Regions from separate parts of the Brevibacillus sp. AF8 genome, predicted to be linked through region 2. Evidence: a T-box and tRNA genes for the amino acid it is inferred to sense, from the RefSeq annotation. Region 2 holds a T-box; the other holds one or more tRNA genes.
What was found. The T-box of region 2 lies ahead of ileS (isoleucine--tRNA ligase). A T-box ahead of a tRNA ligase gene usually reads a tRNA of that ligase, here a tRNA-Ile.
Positions count from the first base shown of each region.

Region 1: it encodes a tRNA-Ile, which carries the amino acid that the T-box ahead of ileS (isoleucine--tRNA ligase) is inferred to sense. The anticodon was not compared.

Region 1 covers NZ_JAGQDN010000008.1:132,604-140,014, reverse strand. The annotation lists gene KB186_RS13095 (YjcG family protein) at 1-71, opposite strand, end outside; gene KB186_RS13090 (hypothetical protein) at 217-375, shown strand; gene KB186_RS13085 (alpha/beta hydrolase) at 378-1,082, opposite strand; gene KB186_RS13080 (phosphatidylglycerophosphatase A family protein) at 1,260-1,853, shown strand; tRNA gene KB186_RS13075 (tRNA-Ile) at 2,218-2,294, shown strand; tRNA gene KB186_RS13070 (tRNA-Val) at 2,320-2,395, shown strand; gene KB186_RS13065 (hypothetical protein) at 3,341-3,829, shown strand; gene KB186_RS13060 (hypothetical protein) at 4,883-5,092, shown strand; gene KB186_RS13055 (DJ-1/PfpI family protein) at 5,404-6,771, shown strand.
Region 2 covers NZ_JAGQDN010000004.1:83,442-90,852, reverse strand. The annotation lists gene KB186_RS08435 (GNAT family N-acetyltransferase) at 1-91, shown strand, start outside; gene KB186_RS08430 (RrF2 family transcriptional regulator) at 327-764, shown strand; gene KB186_RS08425 (IDEAL domain-containing protein) at 827-1,216, shown strand; gene KB186_RS08420 (thioredoxin family protein) at 1,245-1,808, shown strand; gene KB186_RS08415 (MFS transporter) at 1,840-3,045, shown strand; gene KB186_RS08410 (vWA domain-containing protein) at 3,203-4,588, shown strand; T-box leader at 4,654-4,913, shown strand; gene ileS (isoleucine--tRNA ligase) at 4,983-7,411, shown strand, end outside.

The DNA.
Region 1 (7,411 bases), on a different contig from region 2:
TAACGTTTCCGGTAAGAGTTGGCTACTTCTTGCACCTTGCTAGATGGGAATATTACGATACTGTACATCATCAGAACCACTCCTCCTTACTATCTATCATGCTCTACAAGATCTTATTTTAACAGAAAATTCTTCATTTGTGTAATGTTAAGCGTGGGTCCGTATATTCCTTGCGACAAAGGAAAGACTGTGTAGTGCAAGGAGGTGCCGCACTGCATGCATACGGCTATGATGATCACATTCATTTTTCTCGTCCTGCTTCTATTGTCTGTGCTGACCTTCACGATCTTGACTGCGATACGAAAAGGAGAGTTCGAAGATGCTCTCGTATCGACGATTAAGGATGAAGGTCCGCAAGAAGAACAGCCACGGTAAGTTTACCCGTAAAGCGTCTTTAGCATACGCGGTAGATTGCGCTGCCAGTGGCCCCACGTATGGTCACCCTCAAACGTTTCATAAACGAGGGTGGCTTTTTTCGTGCCCAAAATCTCGCGCAGCTCTTCATTGGCCGCAAGAAGATTCAATGTGCCGCGCCCTGTGCTTACTGCCGTTTCCTCCGTCCCGATCTCCAAATAAATGGTCTGCGGTACGGAAAAGTCAGTGTCAGCTACCAAGCGATTTAGCTTTGCGTCCATGGCAATCGACTGGCAGGCAACTTGTCCAAACGTATGTGGATAGTTGAGCGCCGTGAACAGAGAGACAACTCCGCCCAAAGATTCGCCAAGAAGTGTTCGTGCGTTGCCCAAAGGATGTGTGGAGTAATGCGTATCGACATAGCTCACGACTTCTTCGGCGAGGAAGCGACGGTAGGCCATGTGCTCCTTGCCATCCGGATGATAACGGTCGTTCCGTTTGCTTTTCTCGACAGGGAGAAAGACAGCGATGATATCAGGCAATTCTTTGTCCCCATTCAATTGATCCAGCAAAGAAGCCATTCTGCCCATTGCCAAGTAATCTTCTCCATCTTGTACGAAGAGGACTGGATACGAGTAGAGTGGCGAGTAGCGTTGGGGTGTGTAGACAATCAGCTTTTCCGGCGTCCCCAAATGCCGGCTTTCCAAGATGATTTCCTCAAGGGCCACTGCGGTGTCCTCCTTATTGGGATATTCCTGTTCATTATTATACAGGAGCGAGCGGGCGTGCCCAAGAGTTTGGGTGCAGAGTCAGGCTTTGGGCGAAAGATTGTCGCAATTTGGTCAGCGTGTGATACTATGGTAGGAAACGACTTCACTCGATTTGTGGAAGGGGTTGTCTCTTATATGAAGAAGCAAGTACACAGCATCGAAGTCAGAAACGCTGCTCTCGCACGTTTGGCAGAACGCGGAGTGACGGTGGATGATATCGCAGAAATCGTCTATCTCATGCAATCGCCTTACCATCCAGATCTCACGATGGCGCAGTGCATCGAGAGCGTGAACGCGGTCTTGGAAAAAAGGGAAATGCAGCACGCCATCCTGGTTGGCGTTGAGTTGGATACGTTAGCAGAGAAGGGCCTCTTGTCTGAGCCGCTTCAATCCATTATCGCGTCAGATGAAGGACTGTTCGGATGCGACGAAACATTGGCGCTAGGCTCCGTATTTGGATATGGAAGTATCGCAGTTACCACCTTTGGACATTTGGATAAGCACAAGGTCGGGGTGATTAAAAGACTGGATACCAAGTCGGCAGAGGGACGCGTTCACACATTTTTGGACGACCTCGTGGCGAGTGTGGCAGCCAATGCATCTAGCCGCATGGCGCATCGGATGAGAGATGAGCAGGAGGCGGACTTGGTACGAAGCGAGGCGTTGAAGCAACAGGAAGCCGAGTTGCGTGTCGAGGAGAAAGGGAAAGGTACGGAGCAGGCGGGGTAGGTTAGGTTTGGGATGATGGAGTATGTTTCAATCGTTACCTAATTATCTTGTTTCTTTTTGTAACCTTTCTTGGATTGCCTTAAGTCTGTCAGGAGCCAATTCTTCACCGGTGGAGCTTAAGTGCCTTGATGCAGTCATGTATGATGCGATGCCATCATGCAAGGAATCCCATGTTTTGGTAGGGGATGTGGGCAGCAGCGGTGGGGAATGGCTTTTTACAGGTAAAAACAAGCCTGATTTCACTGGGTTTCTTAGTGTTCTTTTGGTACGAGTGAAAATTTTTACAAGAAATTATTCATTTCCTCTTGAAATCCATTTTACGATGCTGTATAGTAATAAATGTGATCGACGTCCGATACGATTCGGGCCCTTAGCTCAGTTGGTCAGAGCGGTCGGCTCATAACCGATTGGTCGTAGGTTCGAGTCCTACAGGGCCCACCATTAAACGATCACACATATATCCCATGATCCGGTAGCTCAGTTGGGAGAGCACCATCTTGACAGGGTGGGGGTCGCTGGTTCGAACCCAGTCCGGATCACCATAATATAAACGCTAGAACCCTTGAGAAATCAAGGGTTTTTCTTATGTTTATAACGACCCCACTAGTTCCCTTTTTTACGATCAAGAGCAAATTGGTGCCGAAGTGGTGCCCTTTATTCGACTAAAGATTTTTTGGTGCCATTTGGTGCCGAAAAGAACATTTCCCCGAAAGCATCCGCTGTTTCCTTTTGCATGTGTGGTGTAATGTGCGAGTAGCGATCCAGCATCTTCACACTTGACCATCCCATACGCTCCGCTATGCGTTTATTGTTCTCTCGCATTTTCAAAGCATAACGACATGAGTATGACGTAGATCGTGAAATCGAATTCTTTTCAGTCCTGCTTTTTCAGTAAGGCGATGAATGGTTAGTAATTACTTCTGATTTATGAAAAAGTTTGAAGCATAGATTAGACCGCCTACGGGTGGTCTTTTCTTTGAAAGAGATTTGCATTCTTAGTTAGGTGTGCCATGTGTACAAGTGAATTCAGGTTCTATCAGGTTTCCGTCTTGTCAGCTTTATGCGCAGTTGAAGTGTCTGCCTTTGGCCAGGCAGTTGTAAATTTGGCCTACGTCTGTGGCAATCAGATTGAAATCGCAAAACGACACACAATTACGCCGAAGGACGGGTTTGGTGATTGCAGGATCACCTGCGATGTTTATAGATGCTCTGCCGATCCAAAGGCTTGCGTTCCTACGTGTGTCGGGAAATCGTAATGCAGTGGAGGAAACAAAACAGCCTACTCCTTGTTTGATAGGCTGTCTTCGAAATTCATAGTAGTATATAACGTTCTTAAGCTGTCTTGCATTTTATCGTGAGTCCAATCATATGAAAAAAACTCATCATATCAATCTTTTTGGGATATCCACCAAGATGTATCTGCTTGCCATTGAGTATTTGCTATTAATTTCGATAACTTGTACGAAAAGTTAGGCTATCGTTTTATCATGGAACGCTCCAAGTATCTACGTGCAATTATCTTGTCAAAGACTGGTCATTATCAGGAAGCAATACCATTGCTCAGGGAGTGTGTAGGGGAAGCGACAAAGAACAATCTAATCCATAGAGTCAACGACCTAATAGAAGCATTGCTTTACGTTAATGACGTAAACTCCATCGAACAAGTTATCAACACAGAGGAACATAACTTCTCTTTTGATTTTAATAATGCTTACAACTTTTCAGGAATAGGGAATTATTACAAAAACAAAGGAGCCTTCCTTGTTAGTCGCGGTCATTTCAATGAGGGCATGGATGCTTATCTACAAAGTATTGTGTATTACGGAAAAATCAATCGAATCGAAGAAATAATGTCTTGGGCTGTTGAGATCAACATGCATCATTGTGAATTAAAAAAAGATATGGATTTGGAACTTCTGAAAAAATTGAATGAAGTATATAATATGGTTAAATTCGGTAAAAGAAATGAGGGGTAACATATGAGGAAGTTTTTAGCTGTCCTTTCAAGAATTTCACTGGTAATAGCTTGCTTTCTAGTTGTTGTTTCCACTGGTGCAAATAGCATGTCGCTCCCTAAAAAACCTCCTATTATTATGTATAGCGATAACCCACAAGGATAGATACGATAAACACAATAAAGCTCATAACAATTCCTAGCAATCAGCAGGCCTCATGTGTCTGTTTTCTTTTTGTTTACAAAGAAAAAAGACAAATCTTAACGATCTGTCTTCTCCCCTTGTTCTGAGGTATCCCCCCACATGATAACTATCCGGAACGCATTTCTGTAGACCGACTCCGACAGCCTTTTCCAATAGTGTGAATCTCCCAAAACTTTTTTTGCTGGCATACTCCGTTCAACGTTGAATAAAGGAGCGTCAAATTTGACACTCCCCTCAATTTTGAGGGCAGCAGCGAGGGATTCCATTACACAGTCACCTTGTTAAGAAAAGTTAAGGTTCACGTGCGTATTAGCAGTTGTTAGTATTCACGTGTGTATAACCGTGTGGATGCCCAAATAAGTGAGGCGCAATTACTTGGGAGGTTGCGGCTGTGGGTCCTTCTGACAGGGTAGGCCCTATGCGGGTCGAGCGAGCCCCGAAATCTCGCTAGATTTATTTTCGAAAAATTACTTTCGCTTTTGCTTAACCTGATCCCAGAGATGACATTTTCAAATTTTTGCATCATCAGATGACCTGAAAATCGGATCACTACAATACGAGCTTAAAACGAAAGTGAGGTGAAAAATTTGGCGAAACCAAAGGCGAAAACTGATCAGCTGCAACAAAGGAAATTTCCAAGTCAAAATTGGCTTTAATAGTTGGTAAATCACCGCAATGGATACGCCAATTGACTAGAGATAATCGGTACGTAAAAAAGATGGTAAATGGGAAGGGCGAAACCCACAGGCGAATGCAAAGGCCCTAAAGTCTGGCGGTTATGCATCTGACCCGGACTATCCAGGAAAGTTGGTCAGCCTGAGCGAGAAGTATGAGTTGCACTAGTATGATATTGATAAGTCTGACAACTCTGTGGATAAAGAACAACCAGAATTAAAGCTGGAGGACTGGAAACGTGAATCAGGATTGAAGGCAATTGACAGTCTTGCTTGCAAAGGTCTACTGAATGATCCAGATAAATGGAAAAAGCGATTGACCGACGATCCAGTAGGAGTCCTAAACGAATTGCCCTGGCTCATGTTTACAATGTTGGACCGAGTAACAGAAAAAGCAACGAAGTAAAAGCGATAGCCCTCCTTCGGATTCAGAGTCCGGGGAGGGCTTTTTTATTTGAACAACATTATGATCTATCGACAGACCTCTTCATAAACCAGCTTGAACGAGGTAGCTCCATTTTGGTTACCATATATCATTTAAAAACATTTTTTGCATATAGCCCTATCGAGTCACGTTTAGAAAAGGAAAGAGACCTGGGTCCATAGGTGGTTCCTACATTAGGCCAGCCCCGTAATCGGGCTACAGACTGATGATAAGTATATATTGGTTTGTTACATTTTATGGGTAAGAAATTTAGCCTGAGGGAGAGTAAGCATGTGAAAACTGTATGGCGAATCAGTATTTATCTCATCGTTTTTGTTGTCTTAGTAGGAGGTGCAGGCACACTCGGGTTCGTCAATACAATGAATGAGGTAATGTCGGTTTACGATAAAGCCGCACCTGCATTGACGAATGTGCAGGTACCGAAATATGACGCAAACAAACCGACAGTGGCAGTGTTACTGGCGAATGAATCAACAGAAGTGTTCGATTTTCTCGTCCCATACGAGATGTTTGCGATGACGGAAGCTTACAATGTATACGGCGTTGCACCCGATCGTGAAATAAAATCACTAACCGGCGGACTCGATGTCGTTCCGCATTATTCGTTTGACGAAATGGATGCGATGCTCGGCAAAAGCCCGGACATTATCGTCATACCGTTTATGCCGATTCTAGATGAGAAAAAATATACGCCTGTCCGCGAATGGATTCAGAAGCACGCAAGCGACAAGACTTTATTGCTTTCCATTTGCAATGGGGCAGAAAACCTGGCTGATACCGGCTTACTTAACGGCAAATCTGCCGCGACGCATTGGGGAGACATCGACCGACTCATTAAACAATATCCGAAAGTCCAGTGGGTGAAAGATCTGCGCTACGTCCCACAAGGCAATATCATATCTTCTGCGGGTCTGACATCGGGAATTGACGCTACACTATATGTCATCTCACAGCAGTTGGGTGAGGAGGCGGCGGAGAAAGTAGCGGTAGAGATGAACTATCCATCTTACGATTACGTGAAAAAACCGCAAATGGAACCGTTCACTGCCGGGCTCAGCGATATAACGTTCATACTTAACAACGCTTATCAATGGAACAAAGTAAAAGCGGGCGTTCTGCTGTATAACGGCGTTGATGAACTAGATTTGTCCGCCGCATTCGATACGTACGCTGCTTCTGGCACGACTTCGACGTTGACTGTTTCCGGTGCAAACGAACCGATCGTAACGAAGCATGGCCTTAACTTAGTCGCGCGCTATCAGATAAAAAACGTGCCGAAACTAGCGAAAATGATTGTCGTCGGTGCCGATGCCGAATCAGCCGCCGCCAAAGACATCAACCAATGGAACGAAAGCGGCAACAGCGCGGAACTACTGTACTTACATCGCGAAGCAATGGATCGGTTTGCAATGGATCCTGCATTCGAGGATTTGGCCAAGCAGGAGGATATTGGGACGGCGAAATTTGCTGCAAAGCGGCTCGAATATCGCGCCACCGATCATCTGAAGCTAGAAGGTAGAACCTTCTCTTTTGAAGCGTTTGGCGTACCAATTTTGCTCGGCATCCTATCCTTGATCGTTGCTTTTTTCATCGATCAGCGCTTCTTCCGCAGGAAAAAAGATATAAGCGCATCAAGGTAGTGACATTCTATCCGACTTGAAGGTTTGCCGATCAGGGGTGCTGGCTGAAAGAATAGACTGTTTTCTACGCCCCTCCATCTGTCCGATGAAAAAATGATTGATACTGGTGTTGTTGATCTAGTGATTTCTTAACCATAACTGCTCGTTAGTTGGATAACTTGCCGTCAGATTTTTGCATGGAGCACAACCATTTCAACTAATGCGGAAGCCCTCCCTTGGACAATAATCCTGGGAGGGCTATTTTATTTTGCAATGGACGTTTGATGGGAATTTGGATCAAGAGGCACAAGCAAAAATACAGGGTAAGCTGCAAGGATTAGTTGGACAGTGATAAAGTAAACCGTTTTTTATATTTTTAGTTATTAAATCATCGGATTTTTAGCTGGATTGTTGAAATGAAAGGCTGCTCTTATGGTAATGAGAGGCCGGAAAGCAGGAGGAGATATTAGGGATTGCAATCACAATGGAACAATGATTTGAAAATTCTGTGAAATTAAAAAATCCTCATCATTATGAGAATTGGCAGGTGTAGTTTCTTTTATTTTTAGTTCTTTAAGGTCACAGCAATACCAAGAAAAATTCATCTTGATATTGACTGAAGCTAGTCATGGTGTGGTAAAAATCTGGATGGTACTTTCTT
Region 2 (7,411 bases):
GGCCCGCCAAATCAAACCAGAAATCCCCCTGATCGCAGACAATGGCATCCCAATCCGCGATGAAATCCTTTTTATAAAAAAACTTATTTAAAAAAGCCTCGCAGAAGCAATAGCTGTCCGAAAAGCGAAGGTACGTGTTTGGAAGGAGACCGCCCGAACGTAGTGAGGAAAAAGGCGACTGGAAAACATGTGCCTTCGCTTCCCCCGACCACCGAAGATAAAAAACCTCCCGTTTTTTTAAAAAAGTTTGCCCCCACACAATTGTTGACATTCGTAACTGTACGAATTATTATTACAGTACTCTTCGCAAGGAGGCCGTCTGTGACGTGAATAGTGAATTTACCATAGCTGTTCACAGCTTGGCTTTGTTGGCTCATATCCCAGAGCATATGGCAAGCAGTGAGCTCATCGCAAAAAATGTATGTACGAATCCTGCCAGAATTCGCAAAATCTTGAGCATTCTGCGTAAGAACGGGTTTGTGAAGACGAAAGAGGGAATTGGCGGCGGTTATATCCTCGCATGCGATCCGAATGAGGTCACCTTGGCCGAGATATATCGTTCGATCTCGAATGGTACACTGAAGCCACACTGGTGTTCGGGAGATCCGCAGGAAGCGTGTCAGGTTTCTGCGAATATGCACGGGGTCATGGATCAGATTTTTACCGAAGCGGAGATGTACTTTACGAAGTATTTGGAACAAATAACGATCCAAACCGTATTAGATAAAGTCCGTCATGGCTGTCAGGAGAATTCGCAACAGTAACCATACAAATTTTTAACATGGAAACTGTAATGATTTCCGTTACAATTAGGAGGTGCACGAAAATGAATCGAGATGAGTTATTGGAAGTCGGAGATTGGGTATTGGGCAAAACCAAATTCGGAGAGTTAGTTCAAGGCTTCGTCGAAACAGATGATTCATTGCGAGGTACCGCAAAAGTATATGTGGTTCAATGCGACAACGAAGAGACGATCGGCAAACAGGTGGTGATTCCGAGACAGTGGATGGAACGCATTCCGGTAGGCTCTTTTGATGATGAGGAGCATATGCATGATTTGATCGACCTCGCCCTCGCAACCAAAGATAGAGAGTGGTTTATGGATCTGACTGCCAAGGCAAGCACCATGAAACAGGCGTCAGGGAAAGAAACCCGCAAAACAAGAAGCTCTTCCATTCGCAATCGCTTGGGAACTTCCGCTATTTGGGAGCAATAATTTTCAACATACAGGAGGAGTACGGAGTATGTCTAACGTGAATCAGAACAGTTGGTTTGAAAAAGGAATGAGCTTTGCAGCGTACAAAGAAAGCATGAACGTCAACAAAGAAGAGCTGTCCCGTGTGTATGATCAGCTCACATTTACGGATGAGGATCTGGCAGTCTGGAAGGATCTCTCCCAGCGCAATTGGAAAGGGGTCGTGCTGACCGCAGACTGGTGTGGGGATGCTTCCTTGTGCGTTCCTGTCATTCAGCGAATTGCCGAGGAAAGCAATATCGAATTGCGCTTTCTCATCCGCGACGAAAATTTGGAGTTGATGGACCAATACCTGACCAATGGCACAGCACGTGCGATTCCTATCTTTATTTTCCTCGACCAGGATGGATACGAGGCAAGAGTTTGGGGTCCGCGTTCGCCAGAGGTGCAGGAAATGATTACGACTGCCCGTGCAGGATTGCCGGCTGCAGACGCTCCAGATTTTGAGGAAAAGCAAAAGGAGTTGTACCGCAACTTCAAGCAAAAGATATCTACAGACCCTGCCATTTGGCGCACGGTGATTGAAAGCGTAAAAGCGAAGCTGCAAGGCTAAAAAGAAAATCTAAATGGATAGGAATGGATAAATGAATATGAGTAAACAAGAGAATAGTCAGCGACCGATTCTCTTCCTGATGATCAACATGTTTATCGCCATGCTGGGAATTGGCTTGATTATTCCGATTTTGCCCGAATTTCTCAAAGAGTTCGGCGCGGGTGGGGAGACGGCTGGATACTTGGTGGCGGCTTTTGGTGTAACTCAATTTCTTTTTTCTCCGATTGCCGGGGAATGGTCAGATAAGTACGGTAGAAAAATCATGATTGTATCGGGACTCGTCCTGTTTACGATCTCCAATCTGGTTTTTGCCTTGGCTGAACAGACATGGGTGCTCTACCTTTCTCGTCTGATCGGCGGGATCGGGGCAGCAGCGATGATTCCGTCCATGCTGGCGTATGTAGCGGACATTACGACAGAGGATAAACGTGGAAAAGGACTGGGGATGCTCGGGGCCGCCATGTCGCTCGGATTTGTTATCGGACCTGGTATTGGTGGATTTTTGGCGGAGCTTGGTCTGCGTATGCCGTTCTACATTTCCGCGGCAGTTGGTGCGGTAGCCACACTTGGTTCCATCTTTTTCTTGTCAGAATCACTTCCGAAAGAAAAGCAGCTCGCGGCGCGAAACGCCAAAGACAAACAGGAAAACATCTTCGTACAACTCGGCAAGTCGTTTCAATCGTCGTACTTCATTATGCTGGTGTTGGTCTTTACGATGACGTTTGGCTTGGCGAACTTCGAAGTCATCTTCCCGCTGTTCGTCGATGCAAAGTTCGCTTATACTCCGCGTGATATTTCCATCATTATCACAGTGGGTGCTCTTGCCGGTACGATTGTGCAGGCAGCGCTGATCGGCAAGCTCATTACTCGTTTTGGCGAGAAAAAACTCATTAACGTGACGTTCTTCTTGTCTGCTGTATCGATGGTGATGATGCTATTGTCCGGTAACTTCTGGTATATGCTGATTATGACGGTTATCTTCTTTACCCTGACGTCGATTATGCGTCCTGCAATCAACACGCTGATCTCCAAGCGAGCGGGGGATGAACAGGGCTTCGTTGCAGGGATGAACAATGCCTACATGAGTCTGGGGAATATTTTTGGCCCAGCAGTGGCGGGTACGTTGTACGGGGTTCATTTGAACGCACCGTATTTGTTCGGCGCGATTATCCTGGTTCTCAGCTTGTTCTTGTCGCAGGTGGAAAGCCGTCGCAGTGTGAAAAGGGCAGTGGCCTAATAATTTTTGAAAGAGGAAAAGAGTAGCGCAAAGTGTGGAAACGCTTTGTGTTGCTCTTTTTTGCATTATAGGAAAAACGACCTGCATCTTTTATAATTTGTTCGAATTGGAATGATTTAGCATAATGTAGGGTGGAGTAAGAGGAGGGGGAAGCTTTTTGAAGAAATGGGCATCGTTTATTGTGTTTCTTACGCTAGTGATGACGGGCTGTACAGACTCTGATCCTGGGCAAAAAGACACTGCTGCGACACAACAAACCGCGAACTTGCAGGAGCAGACCAAAACGCCTGATCAGACAACTTCAGATATATCCACACAAACGCAGGCCAGAGAGCCACTGCCGCCTGTCAAGCGCGAGTTGACGGCATTTGAGCTCGCATTGGCAAACCAGGTGGTTGGAACCTATGCTGGCGAGAATTACGATGAAGAGAAGGTCAAAAAAGAATTGGATAAGCTCCCAGCTACACTCACATCGGAGCAATATCTCGAGGAGCTGCTGAAATTACTCGGAGAGGATTATCGCCCGTTCGTTCTCACGTTTGCCAATTTTGATTCCAGCGTAGACGTTCACTTGCAGCGGCCGACAGAGGAGATTACCTTGCCGGATACGCAAAAAACGCATTTTGCCTTGTTGATTGATGCGAGTGGCAGCATGAAAGGAAAAGTCGGCAAAAAAACGAAGATGGAGGCAGCCCGAGAGGCGATTGACCAATTCGCGTCTGTCCTTCCGAAAAACGCGACGATTTCTTTACGGGTATATGGTCATAAAGGAAGCGGCAGTGAGCAAGACAAAGCATTATCATGCGCCAGCACAGAGACATTTTATTCGGAGACAGGCTATCAGAAGGAATCGTTTCAACAAGCATTGGGCAAAGTACAACCAGCAGGCTGGACACCAATTGCAAAAGCGCTGCAAGCCTTGCAAGAAGATATTCCACCCGGGACAAACGAAACATTCGTGTACGTGGTGAGCGACGGGATCGAAACGTGCGGAGGAAATCCCGTAGAAGCAGCCAAAGCACTGAATCAGTCGAGCATAAAGACCGTGGTGAACATTATCGGTTTTGACGTTGATAACGAAGGGCAGCGTATGCTCAAGCAAGTGGCGGATGCGGGAGCGGGGACATACATAACCGTGCAGGATGAAGAAGCTTTGAAAAAGCACCTTCGGGGCGAATACGACAAGCTCAAGCAGGCTTGGTATGCTTGGAAGGAAAATGCAAAAGAAGACGCACTCAGTCAAAAAGAAGCGAAGAAAAAACTCGCGGAAGACACCAAGGAAAAAGTAAAAGCGCTGGTGGAGGAAGAAAAACAAAGATTGCTGGACGCCAGGGAATATTTGAAAAAGAGATTTAACGGAAAAGGCGGAATTATGGATACCGATAGCGCCATTATCGACCGGAAGCAGGAAATATGGCGATACGCTGTGGATACAGGAAATGGGTTATGGAGAGATTCTGTTGACAAGGGCAATCAGGAGTGGCGTGAAGTCATTGAGGAAGGACAACAAGGGGTTCGGGACGCAAACGATAAAAAACCTTGAGGGAAACTCGCTTCCTTGACATTTTCTTGAAAGCAGTGTAAAAAGAGTATACGAATAGAACACCAACAAATTCATTGACGAGAAAGAGTAAGCTAATCCCCTTGTTCCCCAGAGAGTTGGCCCTAGTGCTGAAAGCCAACGTTCAAGACTTAGCCGAAAATCCTCTCCGAGAAGGAAAGCTGAAGCATTTTGGAGTAAGCTGACCCGGAATCCCACCGTTACAAGGGACGCGTATGATGGTACGTAGTAGAGGTGCCGAAATGACATGCTTGCATGAAGATTTCGGAACAAGGGTGGTATCGCGAGATCAAATCTCGTCCCTTAGGGGGCGGGATTTTTTTGCGTTCTATGAACCTACACTTCTACGAAAACGACAGAAGAAGGAGTGTACATGATGAGGAAAGTAGACGTAAAAGAAAAAGCAAGGACACGAGAGTTACGCGTTTTGGATCAGTGGAGGAAAGACGATACATTCCGCAAGTCGATGGACAATCGGCTGGGAAAGCCAAACTTCGTCTTTTATGAAGGTCCTCCGACTGCCAACGGACAGCCGCATATCGGTCACGTACTCGGACGGGTCATCAAGGATTTTATCGGACGCTACAAAACGATGTCTGGCTACCGTGTCGTCCGCAAAGCAGGCTGGGATACACATGGTCTCCCGGTGGAGCTTGGGGTGGAAAAGCGACTTGGTATTTCCGGCAAGCAGGAAATCGAAAACTACGGGGTGGCCAAATTCGTCGAGGAGTGCAAAAACAGTGTCTTTGAATACGAAAAACAATGGCGCGAGCTGACGGAAGGAATCGCATACTGGACAGATATGGAGCATCCATATGTCACCTTGACCAACGATTACATCGAAAGCGTCTGGCATATCCTTTCTGACATTCATAAAAAAGAACTGCTGTACAAAGGGCATCGTGTCAGTCCATATTGCCCGGATTGCCAGACGACACTCAGCTCCCATGAAGTGGCGCAAGGCTATGAAGACGTGAAGGATTTGAGTGCGACGGTCAAATTCAAAAGCAAGACAAGCGACGACATCTTCCTCGCGTGGACGACGACACCATGGACACTTCCAGCCAACGTGGCATTGACTGTTAACAAAGAGCTCGATTACGTGCGGGTGAAGCACCAGGATGAAGTGTACGTCGTAGCAAAAAATCTCGCGGAGAAAGTGTTCAAGGAAGACTACGAGGTTTTGTCCACGCACAAAGGCGCAGAATGGGTCGGAACCCCGTATGAGCCGCCTTTTGGCTATATCCAGGTAAACCATGGGCATATCGTCGTCGATGCGGACTATGTCAGTGATACGAGCGGAACGGGTATCGTGCATACTGCTCCAGCGCACGGGGAGGATGACTATCGCACGACCCGTCAGCATGGGCTTGATTTCGTGAACGTCGTGAATTTGGCTGGCCGCTATACTGATCAAATCGCGGATTTCGCAGGTCGCTTCGTTAAGGACTGCGACGTCGATATCGTCAAAGACTTGTCACATCGCAGCTTGCTGTTTTCCAAGGAGCGCTACGAGCATAGCTATCCGTTTTGCTGGCGGTGTAAATCACCACTGCTCTACTACGCTATGGAGAGCTGGTTCATCAAAACGACAGCGATCAAGGATCAGCTAATCGAAAACAACAGCAAGATCGACTGGTATCCGGGCCACCTGCGCGAAGGGCGCTTCGGGAAATTCCTCGAAGAGCTCGTAGACTGGAATATTAGCCGCAATCGGTATTGGGGGACGCCGCTCAATCTATGGCTTTGTCAGGATTGTGGCAGCGAATACGCGCCAGGCAGTGTAAAAGAGTTGCGTGAGAAATCTGTGGCACCAATCGACGAAAAGCTGGAGCTGCACAAGCCGTTTGTGGATGAGGTGAAGCTGCGCTGCTCTTGCGGCGGTACGATGGAGCGGACGCCTGAGGTCATTGATGTGTGGTTCGACAGCGGTTCGATGCCGTTTGCTCAGTACCATCATCCATTCGGAGACGAAAAGGTATTCGAGGAGCAGTACCCTGCCGACATCATTTCGGAAGGAATCGATCAGACGCGGGGCTGGTTCTTCAGCTTGTTGGCAGTCTCTACCCTGTATAACGGAAAAGCCCCTTACAAGGCGGTCATCTCTACCGGTCACGTTTTGGATGAACACGGCCAGAAGATGTCTAAAAGCAAAGGAAACGGGATCGATCCGTGGGAGGTAATCGAAGAGTTCGGTGCAGATGCATTCCGCTGGGCGCTTTTGTCTGACAGTGCGCCGTGGAGCAGCAAGCGGTTCTCCAAGCGGATCGTCGCCGAGGCGAAGTACAAAGTGATCGATAAGATCCATAACACGCATGATTTTTATTCGTTATACGCCTTGATCGATGCATTCAAGCCAGAAGAGCATCCAACGCAACCATCTGTGAACAAGCTGGATCGTTGGATATTTTCCCGCTTGAATACCACCTTGCAGCACGTGGTAAAAGGTCTGGAAACCTACGATTTCATGAATCCGGCAGGGCATATCGAAACGTTCATCGACGAGTTGAGCAACTGGTACATCCGCCGTTCGCGGGATCGCTTCTGGAGCAGCGGGATGACGCCTGACAAAGTATCTGCTTACCAGACCCTGCGGGAAGTGTTGCTAACGCTGGCGAAGATGATCGCACCATACGCGCCGCTGATCGCAGAAGATATGTATGGCAATCTGGGAGGAGAGGGCAGTGTTCATTTGACTGACTATCCGAAAGTGAACACAGAAGCAATCGACGAAGCCCTTGAGCGGGACATGGAAATGGCTCGACACATCGTGGAGCTGGCGCGAAATGTTCGCAACGAAACTGG